2 regions of the Streptomyces sp. R44 genome follow, and region 2 is predicted to be linked to the other one. Evidence: predicted binding sites of a transcription regulator. Region 2 holds the regulator's gene; the other holds the start of a gene.
The links. Region 2 encodes HspR, which represses chaperone genes until heat shock. Its sites were predicted from a motif close to TTGAGNNNNNNNNNCTCAA; they were not measured.
Positions count from the first base shown of each region.

Region 1 (7,333 bases), 1.6 Mb from region 2:
CAACTCCTCCGCGTCCTAGGCCGAACCGCCCAGTCGCCGGAGGCAGCTGGGCGGCAGCACCTAGACGCCGGAGGCAGCGGGCGGGAAGAGGGCGGTGAGCCGGGGTATCGCCAACCCCTCCGGCCGAGACTCCCGGGGCTCCTCGTCCTCTTCCCACTCCCCCGCCGCCTCCGCGGCGTCCTCCGCCTCCTCGACGGCGTCGAGGAACTCCTCGCCGTCGTCGCCCTCCTGGCCCGTCAGCTCGTCCCAGGCGTCCTGGGCGACGTAGTCGAGCTCCTCCCACTCGGGCCACTCGTCGTCGTCCCACTGATCGTGGTGCCGGCCCACCAGGGCCCGTACCCCGGGCACGTCGGCCAGCGCGTCCGGGTCGGCGAGGACCGACTCGTACACCTTGCGTCCCTGGCCCACCAGCCAGAGCGTGAAGTAGTGGAAGCCGTCGTCCGTGCAGTCGCCGCCCTCGATCCGGTCGGCCGCCGTCCACACCGCGCGCGTGTCGGCGCGCTCGGTCGCCCTCTCCAGGTGCACCTGGAACTCCACGCTCTCGGCCGCCGGACGCCGTATCAGCTCCGTCCGGAGCCATTCGAGGCGCTCGTCCCGGTCACCGGGGCGGCGGCCCAACTCGTCGATGAGAGCCCAGAAGGCGTCGTCGTTCATGCGTACGAGCATGCCAGCCCGGACCGACATCCGGGTAACGAGATCCGGGTATGCCGGAGCGGGGTGCCGGGATCGGCACCCCGCTCCGGCGGAAGGGGAGTTACGCGGCCACGTCCACCGGCACCACCGCCGGCGCCAGGGCGATCTCCAGGACCTGGCGGACGTCCGTCACCGGGTGGACCTCCAGCTTCTCCAGGATCTCGGCCGGGACGTCGTCCAGGTCGGCCTCGTTCCGCTTGGGGATCACGACGGTCGTGATGCCCGCCCGGTGCGCGGCGAGGAGCTTCTGCTTCACGCCGCCGATCGGCAGCACCCGGCCGGTGAGGGAGACCTCGCCGGTCATGGCCACGTCCGTACGGACGAGCCGGCCGCTCAGCAGGGAGGCGAGGGCGGTCGTCATGGTGACGCCCGCGCTCGGCCCGTCCTTGGGCACCGCGCCCGCCGGGAAGTGGATGTGCACGCCACGGTCCTTGAGGCCGGTGACGGGCAGTTCCAGCTCCGCGCCGTGCGAGCGGAGGAAGGAGAGCGCGATCTGCGCCGACTCCTTCATCACGTCGCCCAGCTGACCGGTGAGGGTCAGACCGGCGGCGCCCGTCTCCGGGTCGGCGAGGGAGGCCTCCACGAAGAGGACGTCACCGCCCGCGCCGGTCACGGCGAGTCCGGTGGCGACACCGGGCACGGCCGTCCGCCGCTCCGCCGGGTCCTGGGCCGACTCCGGCACGTGGTGCGGACGCCCGATCAGCTCCCGCAGGTCCTCCGGGCCGATGGCGAACGGCAGCTCGCGGTCGCCCAGTTCGTGCTGGGCCGCGACCTTGCGGAGCAGCCGGGCGATCGACCGCTCCAGGGTGCGGACGCCGGCCTCGCGGGTGTACTCGCCGGCCAGCTTGCGCAGCGCCGGCTCCTCCAGGACGACCTCGCCCGGCTCCAGACCGGCCCGCTCCAGCTGGCGCGGGAGCAGGTGGTCACGGGCGATGACGACCTTCTCGTCCTCCGTGTAGCCGTCGAGGCGCACCAGCTCCATGCGGTCGAGGAGCGCCTCCGGGATGGCTTCGAGGACGTTGGCCGTGGCCAGGAAGACGACGTCGGAGAGGTCGAGTTCGACCTCCAGGTAGTGGTCGCGGAAGGTGTGGTTCTGCGCGGGGTCGAGGACTTCGAGGAGCGCCGCCGCGGGGTCGCCGCGGAAGTCGGAGCCGACCTTGTCGATCTCGTCGAGCAGGACCACCGGGTTCATGGACCCGGCCTCCTTGATGGCGCGGACGATCCGGCCGGGCAGGGCGCCGACGTACGTCCTGCGGTGGCCGCGGATCTCCGCCTCGTCCCGTACGCCGCCGAGGGCGACCCGGACGAACTGGCGGCCCATGGCGTGGGCGACGGACTCGCCGAGGGAGGTCTTGCCGACGCCGGGCGGGCCGACGAGGGCGAGGACGGCGCCGCCGCGGCGGCCGCCGACGACGCCGAGGCCGCGGTCGGAGCGCCGCTTGCGGACCGCGAGGTACTCGGTGATCCGTTCCTTCACGTCGTCGAGGCCGGCGTGCTCGGCGTCCAGGACGGCGCGGGCGCCGCGGATGTCGTACTCGTCCTCGGTCCGCTCGTTCCAGGGCAGTTCGAGGATGGTGTCGAGCCAGGTGCGGATCCAGGAGCCCTCGGGGGACTGGTCGCTGGACCGCTCCAGCTTCTCGACCTCCTTGAGGGCGGCCTCCCGCACCTTCTCGGGCAGGTCGGCGGCCTCCACGCGGGCGCGGTAGTCGTCGGACTCGTCGCCCTCGGCCTCGCCGTTGAGGTCGCGGAGCTCCTTGCGGACGGCTTCGAGCTGGCGGCGGAGCAGGAACTCGCGCTGCTGCTTGTCGACGCCCTCCTGGACGTCCTTGGCGATGGTCTCGGCGACGTCCTGCTCGGCGAGGTGCTCGCGGAGCTGGGCGGTGGCGAGCTTGAGGCGGGCGACCGGGTCGGCGGTCTCCAGGAGTTCGACCTTCTGCTCGACGCTGAGGAAGGGCGAGTAGCCGGAGTTGTCGGCGAGGGCGCCGACGCCGTCGATCTGCTGGACGCGGTCGACGACCTGCCAGGCGCCGCGCTTCTTGAGCCAGCTGGTGGCCAGCGCCTTGTATTCCTTGACCAGTTCGGTCACGGAGCCGGGCAGCGGGTCGGGCAGGGTCTCCTCGACGGTGCTGCCCTCGACCCAGAGGGCGGCGCCGGGGCCGGTGGTGCCGGCGCCGATGCGGACGCGGCCGAGGCCGCGGATGAGGGCGCCGGGATCGCCGTCGGACAGGCGCCCGACCTGCTCGACGATGCCCAGGACGCCGGTGCCGGCGTAGGTTCCGTCGACCCGCGGCACGAGCAGGACGCGGGGCTTGCCCGCTCCGGTGCGCGCGGCGGCCTGGGCGGCCTCGACGGCGGCCCGTACGTCGGTGTCGGACAGGTCCAGCGGCACCACCATTCCGGGCAGCACGACCTCGTCGTCGAGCGGCAGCACAGGCAGAGTGAGCGGCACGGACGCCATGGACTCAGAAGCCATGATCTCCCCTTCGGCAGTCAAGTTGAGCTATACGCACTCAATGCTGGTGAGCCCGGGGATGTTCCCGGACGTTCGTTCGCTCTGAGCGATCACCCTCGCACGCATCCGCGTGGAGCCGATGTAATGCCTGCATGGATATATCAGCCATTACCGATGCCTGGGTGGCGGGCTGGACCGTCTCCCGGGGCACGCCGTCCGCCGTCCCCGAGCCCTGGGGCTACCGGATCGACGTCGGCCTGCCCCGGCACGTCGTACGGCACGTGCTGCCGGCCCCCGACGCGGCCTCCGTCGGTGCGCTCTGCGCCCGGCTGACCGCGCCGTACAGCTGGCTCAAGGTGATGGCGGGCCCCGAGGAGGTGGCGCCGTGGATCACCGAAGGGTGGACGGTCCCCGACGACCCGGGCTTCATGATGGTCAAGCCGCTGGACCCCGGCGCCCGCCCCGCGCCGCCCGAGGGGTACGCCAGGACGACCGAGGTCGAGGACGGGGTCATCCGGGTCCGGATCCTCGCCCCCGACGGCACCCTCGCCGCCCGTGGCCAGATCGCCCCGACCGGCTCCACCGCCGTCGCCGACCAGATCGAGACCGACCCCGCGCACCGGCGCCGGGGCCTCGGCGCGAACGTCATGCGCACCCTGGAGGCAGCCGCCGCGCAGGCGGGCGCCGCGACCGGGGTGCTCGCCGCGACCACGGACGGCCTCGCCCTGTACGACTCGCTGGACTGGCGCTACCGGGGGCCGCTCACCGGAATCGTCCGGACGGGCCCCGAGGACGCCTGAGGCGACGCGACGGACGGGGTGGGGTCGCGCGTGGGCGACCGACGGGAGGAATCCGGCCCGTCCGGCTGCGCGCGGGGCCCCGGACGGGGCATGCTCGATCCATGGTGCGAGGCGTACGCGGAAGGTGGACGTGGTGCGGGGCCCTGCTGCTCGCGGGGGTCCTGGCCGGCGGCGTGAGCGGCTGCGGCCCCGAGGTGCCGCCCGCCCCGGGCGGATCGCCGTCGAGCGTGAGCGCGCCCGCCTCGCCGAGCCCCACGACGGAGCCCGGCACACCGGCGGCGGAGCCGCAGCCGAGCGAGGTCCTCGTCGAGGTCGTCGTCAACGGCGGCCTCGCCGGCGTCCGCAACCAGCTCGTCGTCCACTACGACGGCAGCTGGACCAGCCGCTCCGGCACGAAGCCGCCCCGGACCGGCAAGCAGACCCCCGCCGAGGCGGCCGAACTGCGGGCGGCCCTGGAGGACCCGGCGTTCGCCCTGGTACCGGAGCGCCCGACGGGCAGCCCGATCCCGGACGGCTTCCAGTACTACGTGACGTACCGCCACCGCCTGGTCGTCGCGGACGACCACGAGCACCCGGCCGCCCTCCAGCGCGTCTTCGCCGCCCTCCCGGAGGGCGGGCCGCCGACCAACCCGTGAACCGGGTGAGGGCCTCCGGGCGATAGAGAGGGCGTGAGACTGTTGCGCCCCGCAGGGGGAGGCCCCTCCGGGGGCGACGAGGACGACGACGCGGCGCTGCTGCGCGCGGTCGCCCGGGGGGACGCCGAGGCGCTGGCCGTGCTCTACGACCGGCACGCCGGCTGGCTGTACGCCCGGCTGGCCCGGCGCTGCCCGGACGAGGAGACCGTGCGGGAGGTCCTCCAGGACACCTTCGTCACGGTCTGGCGCTCGGCCGGCGGCCACCGGGGCCGGGGCGAGGCGGGCGGCTGGCTCTGGGTGATCGCCGCCCGGCGCCTGGTGGACGCGCGCCGGGCCGGCGCCCGGGCCGAACGCGCCGCCGCCCGGCCCACCGAACCGCCCGCCCCGGCTCCCTCCGCCGAGGACCGGGTGCTCGCGGGCCTGGAGTACGGGGAGGTCGGCGCCGCCCTCGACCGGATCTCGCCCGAGCTCGCCGAGGTCCTGCGGGCCACCGTCGTCGACGGCCTGACCACCCGCGAGACGGCCCGGCTGCTCGGCATACCCGAGGGCACCGTCAAGACCCGCGCCCTGCGCGCCCGCCGCGAACTCCGCGCCGCGCTCGGCCCGCACCCTCTGGGAGGCACCGCATGACGGCCCCCTGGCACGTCTCCGACGCCCTGGCCCACCGGTACGCGTCGGGCGCGGCCCCCGAGACGGACGCCTGGTCCCTGGAGAAGCACGTCGAGTCCTGCGGCCCGTGCGCGTCACGCGTCTCGGCGGCGGTCCGCGCGGGAAGGGCGGGCCCGGCCCTGGCGTCCGTCCGCGCGGAACTCCTGGGGTCCCTGGGCCACGCACCGGAAACGACCACCACGCGCGGGCATGCGGCCCCGGCCCGCCCCGGCGGCACGGCCACCACGCGCGGGCGTGCGGGCCCGGCCCGCCCCAGCGGGCCCTCCGTCGCGCACCCCGTCGGCCGGGGGGCGCGGATCTGGTGGGCCGCCGGACCCGCCTTGCGGGGGTCCTGGGTGGTGGCCGTGGTGCTCGTGCTCGGCGGGGCGTTCGCGCTCGCCCACGGGGCCGGGTTCCGGGGGGCCCGGAGCTGGCTGCTCGCGGTCTCCCCGCTGCTGCCGCTCGCCGGGGTGGCCGTCTCGTACGGACGGCACGCCGACCCGCTGTACGAGATCACCGCCTCCACCCCGTCGGGCGGTCTGCGGCTGCTGCTGACCCGTACCGCCGCCGTCCTCGCCGTCTGCGTGCCCCTGCTGACCGCCGGCGGCGCGCTGCTGCCCCCGGTGGCCGGGTTCCCCGGGGCGGCGGCCTGGCTCCTCCCCGGCCTGGCGCTGACCCTGGCCGCGCTCGCGCTCGGCTCGTTCGTCGGCTGCCGGGCGGCGGCCGCGACGCTCGGCGGCGGGTGGCTGCTCGCCGTGGCCGGCCCCCTCCTCGGGCCCGCGGGGGCGGCCGGCGTCGCCCGCTACTTCGCCGGTTCCGCCGTGCAGGGGGCCTGGGCCGCCGCCGCCCTCGTCTGCGCCGCCCTCCTCGCGCTGCGGCGCCGTTCCTTCGACCACCTGGAGACCCGGTGAACCCCTCGGCCACCGTCGCGGTGACCGGACTGACCGTCCGGCACCGCCGTACCGTCGCGCTCGACGCGCTCGACCTCTCCCTCGGGCCGGGCGTGCACGGCCTGCTCGGCCCGAACGGCGCCGGGAAGACCTCCCTCATCCGGGTCCTCGCGACCGTCTCCGCGCCCTCCGCCGGCCGGGTGGAGCTGCTCGGCGCCGACTCCGCCGGCCATGGCGAGCGCACGGCGATCCGGCGCCGGCTCGGCTATCTGCCGCAGGAGTTCGGCTACTACCCGGCCTTCACGGTGCGGGAGTTCGTCGCGTACGTGGCCTGGCTCAAGGAGCTGCCGGCCGACCGCGTCCCGGCGGCCGTGGAGCGTGCGGTCCGCCGGGTCGGGCTCGGGGACAGGATCGACGCGCGCATGAAGACGCTGTCGGGCGGGATGGTGCGGCGCGCGGGGATCGCGCAGGCGATCGTCAACGAGCCGGAGCTGCTGCTGCTCGACGAGCCGACCGCCGGACTCGACCCGGAGCAGCGCGTCGACTTCCGGGAGCTGCTGCGGGAGCTCGGTACGCGCGCGACGGTGGTGGTCTCGACCCACCTGGTCGAGGACGTGGCGGCGGCCTGTACCGACGTCGCCCTCATCGAGGCGGGACGGCTCGCCTTCCAGGGCACGACGGCGGAACTCGCCGCGCTAGGCGGCGAGTCGGCCGGACCGGACGACACCACGACGAGCGCGGTGGAACGCGGCTACACCGCCGCACTGCGCGCCCACCGGAGCCCCGAGGGCCGGGAGAGGGAGCCGCTGCGATGACCACGACGCCGTCTGGGCAGACAACGCCGTCCGCCCCCGCCCGCGGAGAGGAGCCCCGCCCGTGACCGGTACCCTCACCCCGCCCCGTACGGACGCACCCGCGCGCGTACGGACCGTTTCCCCGCTCCGGACCGAGCTGCGACGCGGGCTCGGGCCCTGGGCCGGTGCCGCCGTGGCGCTCACCGTGCTGGTGGCGATGTACGGCAAGGCCCCCGAGTGGCAGACCCGTTGGACCGACGTGACGGGACTGCTGCACGTGGCCGTCGGGCTGCTCGGCGGGCCCCTCGCGCTCGCGGCGGGCGGCTGGCAGGGCGGCCGGGACCGGCGGCGCGGCACGACGGAGCTGTGGGAGTCCGTCCCCCGCTCCCCGCTGCGCCGGCTCCTGGTGGCCGTCGCCCCG
Region 1 covers NZ_CP163444.1:5,762,173-5,769,505, reverse strand. The annotation lists gene AB5J54_RS27000 (lytic polysaccharide monooxygenase) at 1-19, shown strand, start outside; gene AB5J54_RS26995 (DUF4240 domain-containing protein) at 61-654, opposite strand; gene lon (endopeptidase La) at 755-3,166, opposite strand; gene AB5J54_RS26985 (GNAT family N-acetyltransferase) at 3,298-3,945, shown strand; gene AB5J54_RS26980 (hypothetical protein) at 4,047-4,580, shown strand; gene AB5J54_RS26975 (RNA polymerase sigma factor) at 4,614-5,210, shown strand; gene AB5J54_RS26970 (zf-HC2 domain-containing protein) at 5,207-6,139, shown strand; gene AB5J54_RS26965 (ABC transporter ATP-binding protein) at 6,136-6,933, shown strand; gene AB5J54_RS26960 (hypothetical protein) at 6,995-7,333, shown strand, end outside.
Region 1: the regulator HspR is predicted to act here: its motif matches at 3,189-3,207, upstream of lon (endopeptidase La).

Region 2 (7,333 bases):
GCGCCGCTCGGCGAGCCGCTTCGCGAGCCGGTCGATCTGGAGCTGCGCGATCCGGCCCAGCTCGGCCCGGTCGAGCGCCGAGAAGACGACCAGGTCGTCCAGACGGTTGAGGAACTCGGGCTTGAAGCTCGCCCGCACGACGTCCAGGACCTGCTGCTTCTTCACGTCCTCCGAGGTCAGCGGCTCCACCAGGAACTGGCTGCCCAGGTTCGAGGTGAGGATCAGGATGGTGTTGCGGAAGTCCACCGTCCGGCCCTGCCCGTCGGTCAGGCGTCCGTCGTCCAGGACCTGGAGCAGGACGTCGAAGACCTCCGGGTGCGCCTTCTCCACCTCGTCGAGCAGGACCACGCTGTACGGGCGGCGGCGGACCGCCTCCGTGAGCTGGCCGCCCTCCTCGTAGCCGACGTAGCCGGGAGGCGCGCCGACGAGGCGGGCGACGGAGTGCTTCTCGCCGTACTCCGACATGTCGATGCGGATCATGGCCCGCTCGTCGTCGAAGAGGAAGTCCGCGAGCGCCTTCGCCAGCTCGGTCTTGCCGACGCCGGTCGGGCCGAGGAAGAGGAAGGAGCCGGTGGGCCGGTCGGGGTCGGCGATCCCGGCGCGGGTGCGGCGCACCGCGTCGGAGACGGCCTGCACGGCCTCGGACTGGCCGATCAGCCGCTTGCCGAGCTCGTCCTCCATGCGGAGCAGCTTCTGCGTCTCGCCCTCCAGGAGGCGGCCGGCGGGGATCCCGGTCCAGGAGCCGACCACGTCCGCGATGTCGTCGGGGCCGACCTCGTCCTTGACCATGGTGTCCTTGGCCGACTCCTGCTGGGCCTCGGCTTCGGAGGCCTCCGCCAGCTCCCGCTCCAGGCCCGGGATCTCCCCGTACAGCAGCTTGGAGGCGGTGTCGAAGTCGCCGTCGCGCTGGGCGCGCTCGGCGCGGCCGCGGGTCTCGTCGAGACGCTCCTTCAGCTCGCCGACCCGGTTGAGGGACTGCTTCTCCTTCTCCCAGCGGGCGGTCAGGCCGCGCAGCTCCTCCTCGCGGTCGGCGAGGTCGCGCCGGAGCTTCTCCAGGCGCTGCTTGCTCGCCGCGTCCGTCTCGTTCTTGAGGGCCAGCTCCTCCATGCGGAGCCGGTCCACGGAGCGCTGGAGCTCGTCGATCTCGACGGGCGAGGAGTCGATCTCCATGCGGAGCCGGGACGCGGCCTCGTCGACGAGGTCGATGGCCTTGTCGGGGAGGAAGCGGGAGGTGATGTACCGGTCGGAGAGGGTCGCGGCGGCCACCAGGGCGGAGTCGTTGATCTGCACCTTGTGGTGGGCCTCGTACCGGCCCTTGAGGCCGCGGAGGATCGCGATGGTGTCCTCGACGGTCGGCTCGGCGACCAGGACCTGCTGGAAGCGGCGCTCCAGGGCGGGGTCCTTCTCGATCCGCTCGCGGTACTCGTCGAGGGTGGTCGCGCCGACCATGCGGAGCTCGCCGCGGGCCAGCATCGGCTTCAGCATGTTGCCGGCGTCCATGGCGGAGTCGCCGCCGGCGCCCGCGCCGACGACGGTGTGCAGCTCGTCGATGAAGGTGATGATCTGGCCGTCGCTCTCCTTGATCTCGGAGAGGACGGTCTTCAGGCGCTCCTCGAACTCGCCGCGGTACTTCGCGCCGGCGACCATCGCGCCGAGGTCGAGCGAGACGAGCCGCTTGTTCTTCAGGGACTCCGGGACGTCGCCCTTCACGATCCGCTGGGCGAGGCCCTCGACGACGGCGGTCTTGCCGACGCCGGGCTCGCCGATGAGGACCGGGTTGTTCTTGGTGCGGCGGGACAGCACCTGGACGACGCGCCGGATCTCGTGGTCGCGGCCGATGACCGGGTCCAGCTTTCCCTCGCGCGCGGCGGCGGTGAAGTCCGTGCCGAACTTCTCCAGCGCCTTGTACTGCCCCTCCGGGTCGGGTGTGGTCACCCGGCGTCCTCCCCTGCTCTTCTCGAACGCGTCGAGCAGCTTCGATGCGCTCGCGCCCTGCGCGTCGAGGATCTCACCGGTCTGGCCGCCCTTGGCGGCGATCGCGGCGAGAAGGTGCTCGGTCGACAGGTAGTCGTCGCCGAGCTCCTTGGCGCGCTTGTCGGCGTCGGCGATGACGGCGAGGAACTCACGGTTGGGCTGCGGGGGCGCGACCGTGGACCCGGTGACGCTCGGCAGGGCGGCGAGCAGCCGCTCCGCGCCGCCGCGGACGACGGCCTGGTCGGCGCCGACGGCGGCCAGCAGGTCGATGATGTTCTCGTTGTCCTGACCGGCCAGGAGGGCGAGCAGGAGATGGGCCGGGGTCAGGTCGGCGTGTCCCTCGGACACGGCGCGGCTGCTCGCCGCGTTGATCGCGTCCCGGCTCCTGTTGGTCAGTTCGGCGTCCACGTGCGGTGCTCCTCCTCGAACGTCGTGGGTCGTCTCTCTCTATGACCCTTCCAACGTACACAAAGTTGAGTCCATTCCGCTCAAGGTATCGGAGGGAGTCCCGTCACAGGTAGTTTCCGGGCATGGCCACAGACCCCAGGAACCCCTCCGACTCGTACCTGAGCTTCTGGCGCGAGTACCACATGTGCACCCTGACCACCCCGCGCGCGGACGGCACGCCGCACGTCGTCGCGGTCGGCGTGACGTACGACCCCGAGGGCGGGTACGCGCGCGTGATCACCAACAAGAACAGCCGGAAGGTCGCCAACGTCCTGGCGGCGGGCGCGGACGGCGCGCGGGTCGCGGTCTGCCAGGTCGACAAGGGGCGCTGGGCCACCCTGGAGGGCGTCGCCCGCATCCGTACGGAGGCCGAGACCGTCGCGGACGCCGTCGCCCGCTACGCCGAGCGGTACGGGCGCACGCCGGCCCCGAACCCGGACCGGGTCGTCATCGAGATCGCCCTCACCCGGGCGATGGGCCGCGCCTGAGCGACCCGCACGCAGACGCACAGCGGCGCCATCGCGTTTCAGGTCCGCGATGGCGCCGCTGTGTGGGGGAAGTGCCGGAGCGATCTACAACGACGGGGGAATCGCTCAGGCACTGCGGGGGGTGGCGGTGATGGCCTCTGGTTCGATCAGCTGGTGGTCCCGCTGATCGAGATTGACGAAGATCATGCCGTACCGGATGGCACAGCGGATGGGCTGCGGAGCGCCGCGGGGACGGCGCAGACAGCGGTACGCGCGGACGTCTTCGTCCTGCTCACGGGCGACGACGATCGGCTCTCCGAAGAGCGTGACCTTCAGCGAGTCACCACGGTGGGGGATGGCCGTGGCGAGATCGACGAAGTGCCAGCCGGAGCGATAGGCCGAGGCCATCTCCCGGCGGAACCTGGGGTCATCGGGAACATTCATGCGCCCGACTAGCTCCAGCCGGGGTCCTGCGCGGGGGCCACGCTCCAGCCCGGGTCATCGAGGAGCGTGGGGGCAGAGAAGTGCCAGCCCGGGTCGAGCGGAGCAGCCTGCACATGGGCCGGCTCCGAGTGCCAGCCCGGGTCCGGAACCACTCCCACCGCGCCCACTGTGGCGGCCGCGATGAAGGCGACTCCGGCCGCCGCGCGTATGAGCTTCTTCATCATCACCGAGCAACCTCACTTGAAGGCAACGTCTACTTCCAACCCCCGCGAGTAAGACGATGGCTTACTCTCTGCGCCTGCACCACCAAACCCAGGCATCATGTTCCTGAGATGCAGGAGCCTGGGGGTGTACATATGCGGAAACAAGCGGACGAAACAGGTCACCCTCATTCGCATGCCGAACTGTGCGCAGCGGGCTCCGAGCTGTACGCGGCCGCTCTGCGGACCGGGCGAATACCCCGGTCAGAGGCGGTCGAGGCACCGTGCCTCCTCGATCTGTCGCTGCTCCACCCCGACCCCGACGACGCGCAGTGGCTCCGCCCGGTTCCCCCCTCCGCGGCGCTCGCCCAGCTGCTCCAGCCGATCGAGCGGGAGATACTCGACCGCCGGCGGCGCACCGTCGCCCTGTCGGACGCCTTCGAGCCCTTCATGGCCCTCAGCGCCCACGACTCGCCCGCCACACACGCCATCACCGTGCTCGAGGGCATCGACCGCATCAACTCGACCCTCGACCGCGTCGTGGCCGACTGCCGCAGCGAACTCCTCACCGTCCAGCCGGGCGGCGGCCGCCCCGCACAGGCCCTCAGCGAGGCCCTGGACCGCGTCTCCCCGCTGCTCGGGCGCGGCATCAGCATGCGCACGCTCTACCAGCACACCGCGCGCCACACCGAACTCACGCTGACCTATCTGGAGCACGTCGGCCCCGAGGTCCAGGTCCGCACCCTCGAAGAGATCATCGACCGGCTGATCATCGTCGACCGCGAGGTCGCCTTCATCCCGGCCCGCAGCGACCGCCAGGTCGCCCTGGAGCTGCGCCACCCCGGCCTGGTCGCCTACCTCGGCGGCGTCTTCGACCAGTTCTGGCAGCTGGCGGTGCCGATACGGGAGGAGATCCCGTACGACATCAAGACCGACGGCATCGGCGGCGTCCAGCGCTCCATCGCCAAGCTCCTCGTCGAAGGACACGTCGACGAGGCCATCGCCCGCCGGCTCGGGATGAACGTGCGGACCTGCCGCGCGCACATCGCCAAGCTCGCCGCCGCCCTCGGCAGCGGGAGCCGGGCCCAGCTCGGCTATCTGATCGCCCAGTCCGGGATCCTCGAACGGGACAGCTGAACGACGAGGCCCCCTCCACCGCGGTGGAGGGGGCCTCATGGCTCTGCGTGTACCCGGGGATGCACCAGGAGCTACTCGCCGCGCTTCGGGCGCCACACCACGAGGGCGCTCGCCTGCTGCACGTCGGTGTACGGCACCAGGTCCCGGCGGTACGAGGCGTGCACCTGGGCCTCGCGCTGGCGCAGCGTCGCCGCCGCGCCCTCGACCGCCGCCGACAGCTCGGACACCCGTGCCTGGAGCGCCGCGACCTGGTTCTCCAGTTCGATGATCCGCTTGATTCCGGCCAGGTTGATGCCCTCGTCCTGCGACAGCTGCTGCACCTGACGGAGCAGCTCGATGTCACGGGCCGAGTAGCGCCGTCCGCGGCCTGCCGTGCGGTCCGGGGAGACCAGACCGAGCCGGTCGTACTGCCGGAGGGTCTGCGGGTGCAGACCGGAGAGCTGGGCCGCCACCGAGATGACGTACACGGGGCTCTCGTCGGTCAGCTCGTACGGATTGCGTCTCACCGGGTCACGCTCCCTTCGCGGCCTGGAACAGCTCGGCCCGCGGGTCCTCGGAGGCGGTCGCCTCGCGGAAGGTCTCCAGGGCCTCGCGTGCCTTGTCGTCCAGCTCCTTCGGCACCGCCACCTCGACCGTCACGAGGAGGTCGCCGCGCGTGCCGTCCTTGCGGACCGCGCCCTTGCCCCGGGCGCGCATCGTCCGGCCGTTCGGGGTGCCCGCGGGCAGCTTGAGCGTGACCGCGGGGCCGCCGAGGGTCGGCACCTTGATCTCGCCGCCGAGCGCCGCCTCCGAGAAGGAGACCGGCACCGTGACGGTGAGGTTGTCGTCCCTGCGGCCGAAGACCGGGTGGTCGTCGACGTGCACGACGACGTACAGGTCGCCGTTCTGCCCGCCGCGCTCGCCCGGCGCTCCCTTGCCGCGGAGACGGATCTTCTGGTTGTCGCTGACGCCCGCGGGGATGCGGACCTGCATGGTGCGGGAGGACTTGGCCCGGCCGCTGCCCTTGCAGACCTCGCAGGGGTTCTCGGCGATCAGGCCGCGGCCCTTGCAGTCCACGCAGGGGTCGGTGAGCGAGAAGGAGCCGCTGCCGCCGCGCGAGACCTGCCCGGTGCCGACGCAGGTCGGGCACACCCGGGGGGTGCCGTTCTTGTCGCCGGTGCCCGAGCACGCCGTGCACGGCTGCTGGCTGGACATCCGCAGCGGTACGGTCGCGCCCTCGATGGCCTCGGTGAAGCTGAGCGTCACCTCGGACTCGATGTCCTGGCCGCGCCGCGGCTGGGTGCGGGTGCCCGCGCTCCCGCCGCGGTTGAACAGGCCGCCGAAGACGTCCCCGATCCCGCCGCCGCTCCCGAAGCCGCCACCCGCCCCGCCCTGGGCGCCGCCGAAGAGGTCGCCCAGGTCGAAGTTGAACGAGCCGCCGCCGGGGCCGCCGGCCCGGAAGCCGCCGTTCCCGAAGAGGGCGCGGGCGTCGTCGTACTCCTTGCGCTTCTTGGGGTCGCCGATGACGTCATTCGCCTCGGAGATCTCCTTGAAGCGCGCCTCGGCGCTCGCGTCACCCTTGTTGGCGTCCGGATGGTTCTCGCGTGCGAGCTTCCGGTACGCCTTCTTGATCTCGGCCTCGGTGGCGTCCTTGGGGACGCCGAGAACCTTGTAGTAGTCCTTCTCGACGAAGTCCTTCGTGTTCATCGACGTCCCTCCTCCCGCGTACGGGTACGGCTGTTACTCGCTGTCCTTCTCGGACGTGTCGGACTTGTTGGGGTCTTCCGACTCCTCGGCCTTGCCCTGCGCCCCGGGCTGGGGCTCGGCGACGGCCACGCGGGCGGGCCGGATGGTCCGCTCGCCGATCCGGTACCCCGGCTGCAGGATCGCCACGCAGGTCGTCTCGGTGACGTCCGGCGCGTACGAGTGCATCAGGGCCTCGTGGATCGTCGGGTCGAAGGGCTCGCCCTCCTTGCCGAACTGCTGCAGACCCATCTTGGCGACGACGGTCTCCAGCGATTCGGCCACCGACTTGAACCCGCCCACGAGCTCTCCGTGGTCCCGGGCCCGGCCGACGTCGTCGAGGACGGGCAGGAGCTCGGACAGGAGGCTCGCAACGGCGATCTCCTTGACCGTGACCCGGTCCCGCTCCACGCGGCGGCGGTAGTTCTGGTACTCGGCCTGGAGCCGCTGGAGGTCGCCCGTGCGCTCGGTGAGCGCGGTGCGGGCCTGGTCCAGCTGCGCCAGCATGGCTACGTCCGTAGCGTCCCCGGCCGGGGCCGTCGAGTCCTCCTCGGGGGAGTTCTCGACGGCCTCGGCGGCGTCGTCAGCGGTGGCGCCGGAGGGGACGTCGGGCTTCTCCTCGAAGCCCGGGGTCTCCTCGGTCACGCCTGGCCACCCTTCGGCTTGTCCTCGTCGACGATCTCGGCGTCGACGACGTCGTCGTCCTGGGCCTGGGCCTGGCCGGCGTCGCCGGCGGCCGGGGCGCCCTGGGCGTCGGCGTACAGCGCCTGACCGAGCTTCTGCGAGACGGCCGCGACCTTCTCGGTGGCGGTGCGGATCTCGGCGGTGTCCTCGCCCTTGAGCTTCTCCTTCAGCTCGACGAGCGCGGCCTCGACCTCGGCCTTGACGTCACCGGGGAGCTTGTCCTCGTTGTCCTTGATGAACTTCTCCGTCTGGTAGACG
Region 2 covers NZ_CP163444.1:4,123,817-4,131,149, forward strand. The annotation lists gene clpB (ATP-dependent chaperone ClpB) at 1-2,382, opposite strand, end outside; gene AB5J54_RS18995 (pyridoxamine 5'-phosphate oxidase family protein) at 2,505-2,909, shown strand; gene AB5J54_RS19000 ((2Fe-2S)-binding protein) at 3,015-3,332, opposite strand; gene AB5J54_RS19005 (hypothetical protein) at 3,341-3,556, opposite strand; gene AB5J54_RS19010 (helix-turn-helix transcriptional regulator) at 3,689-4,669, shown strand; gene AB5J54_RS19015 (heat shock protein transcriptional repressor HspR) at 4,741-5,175, opposite strand; gene dnaJ (molecular chaperone DnaJ) at 5,180-6,355, opposite strand; gene grpE (nucleotide exchange factor GrpE) at 6,389-7,036, opposite strand; gene dnaK (molecular chaperone DnaK) at 7,033-7,333, opposite strand, start outside.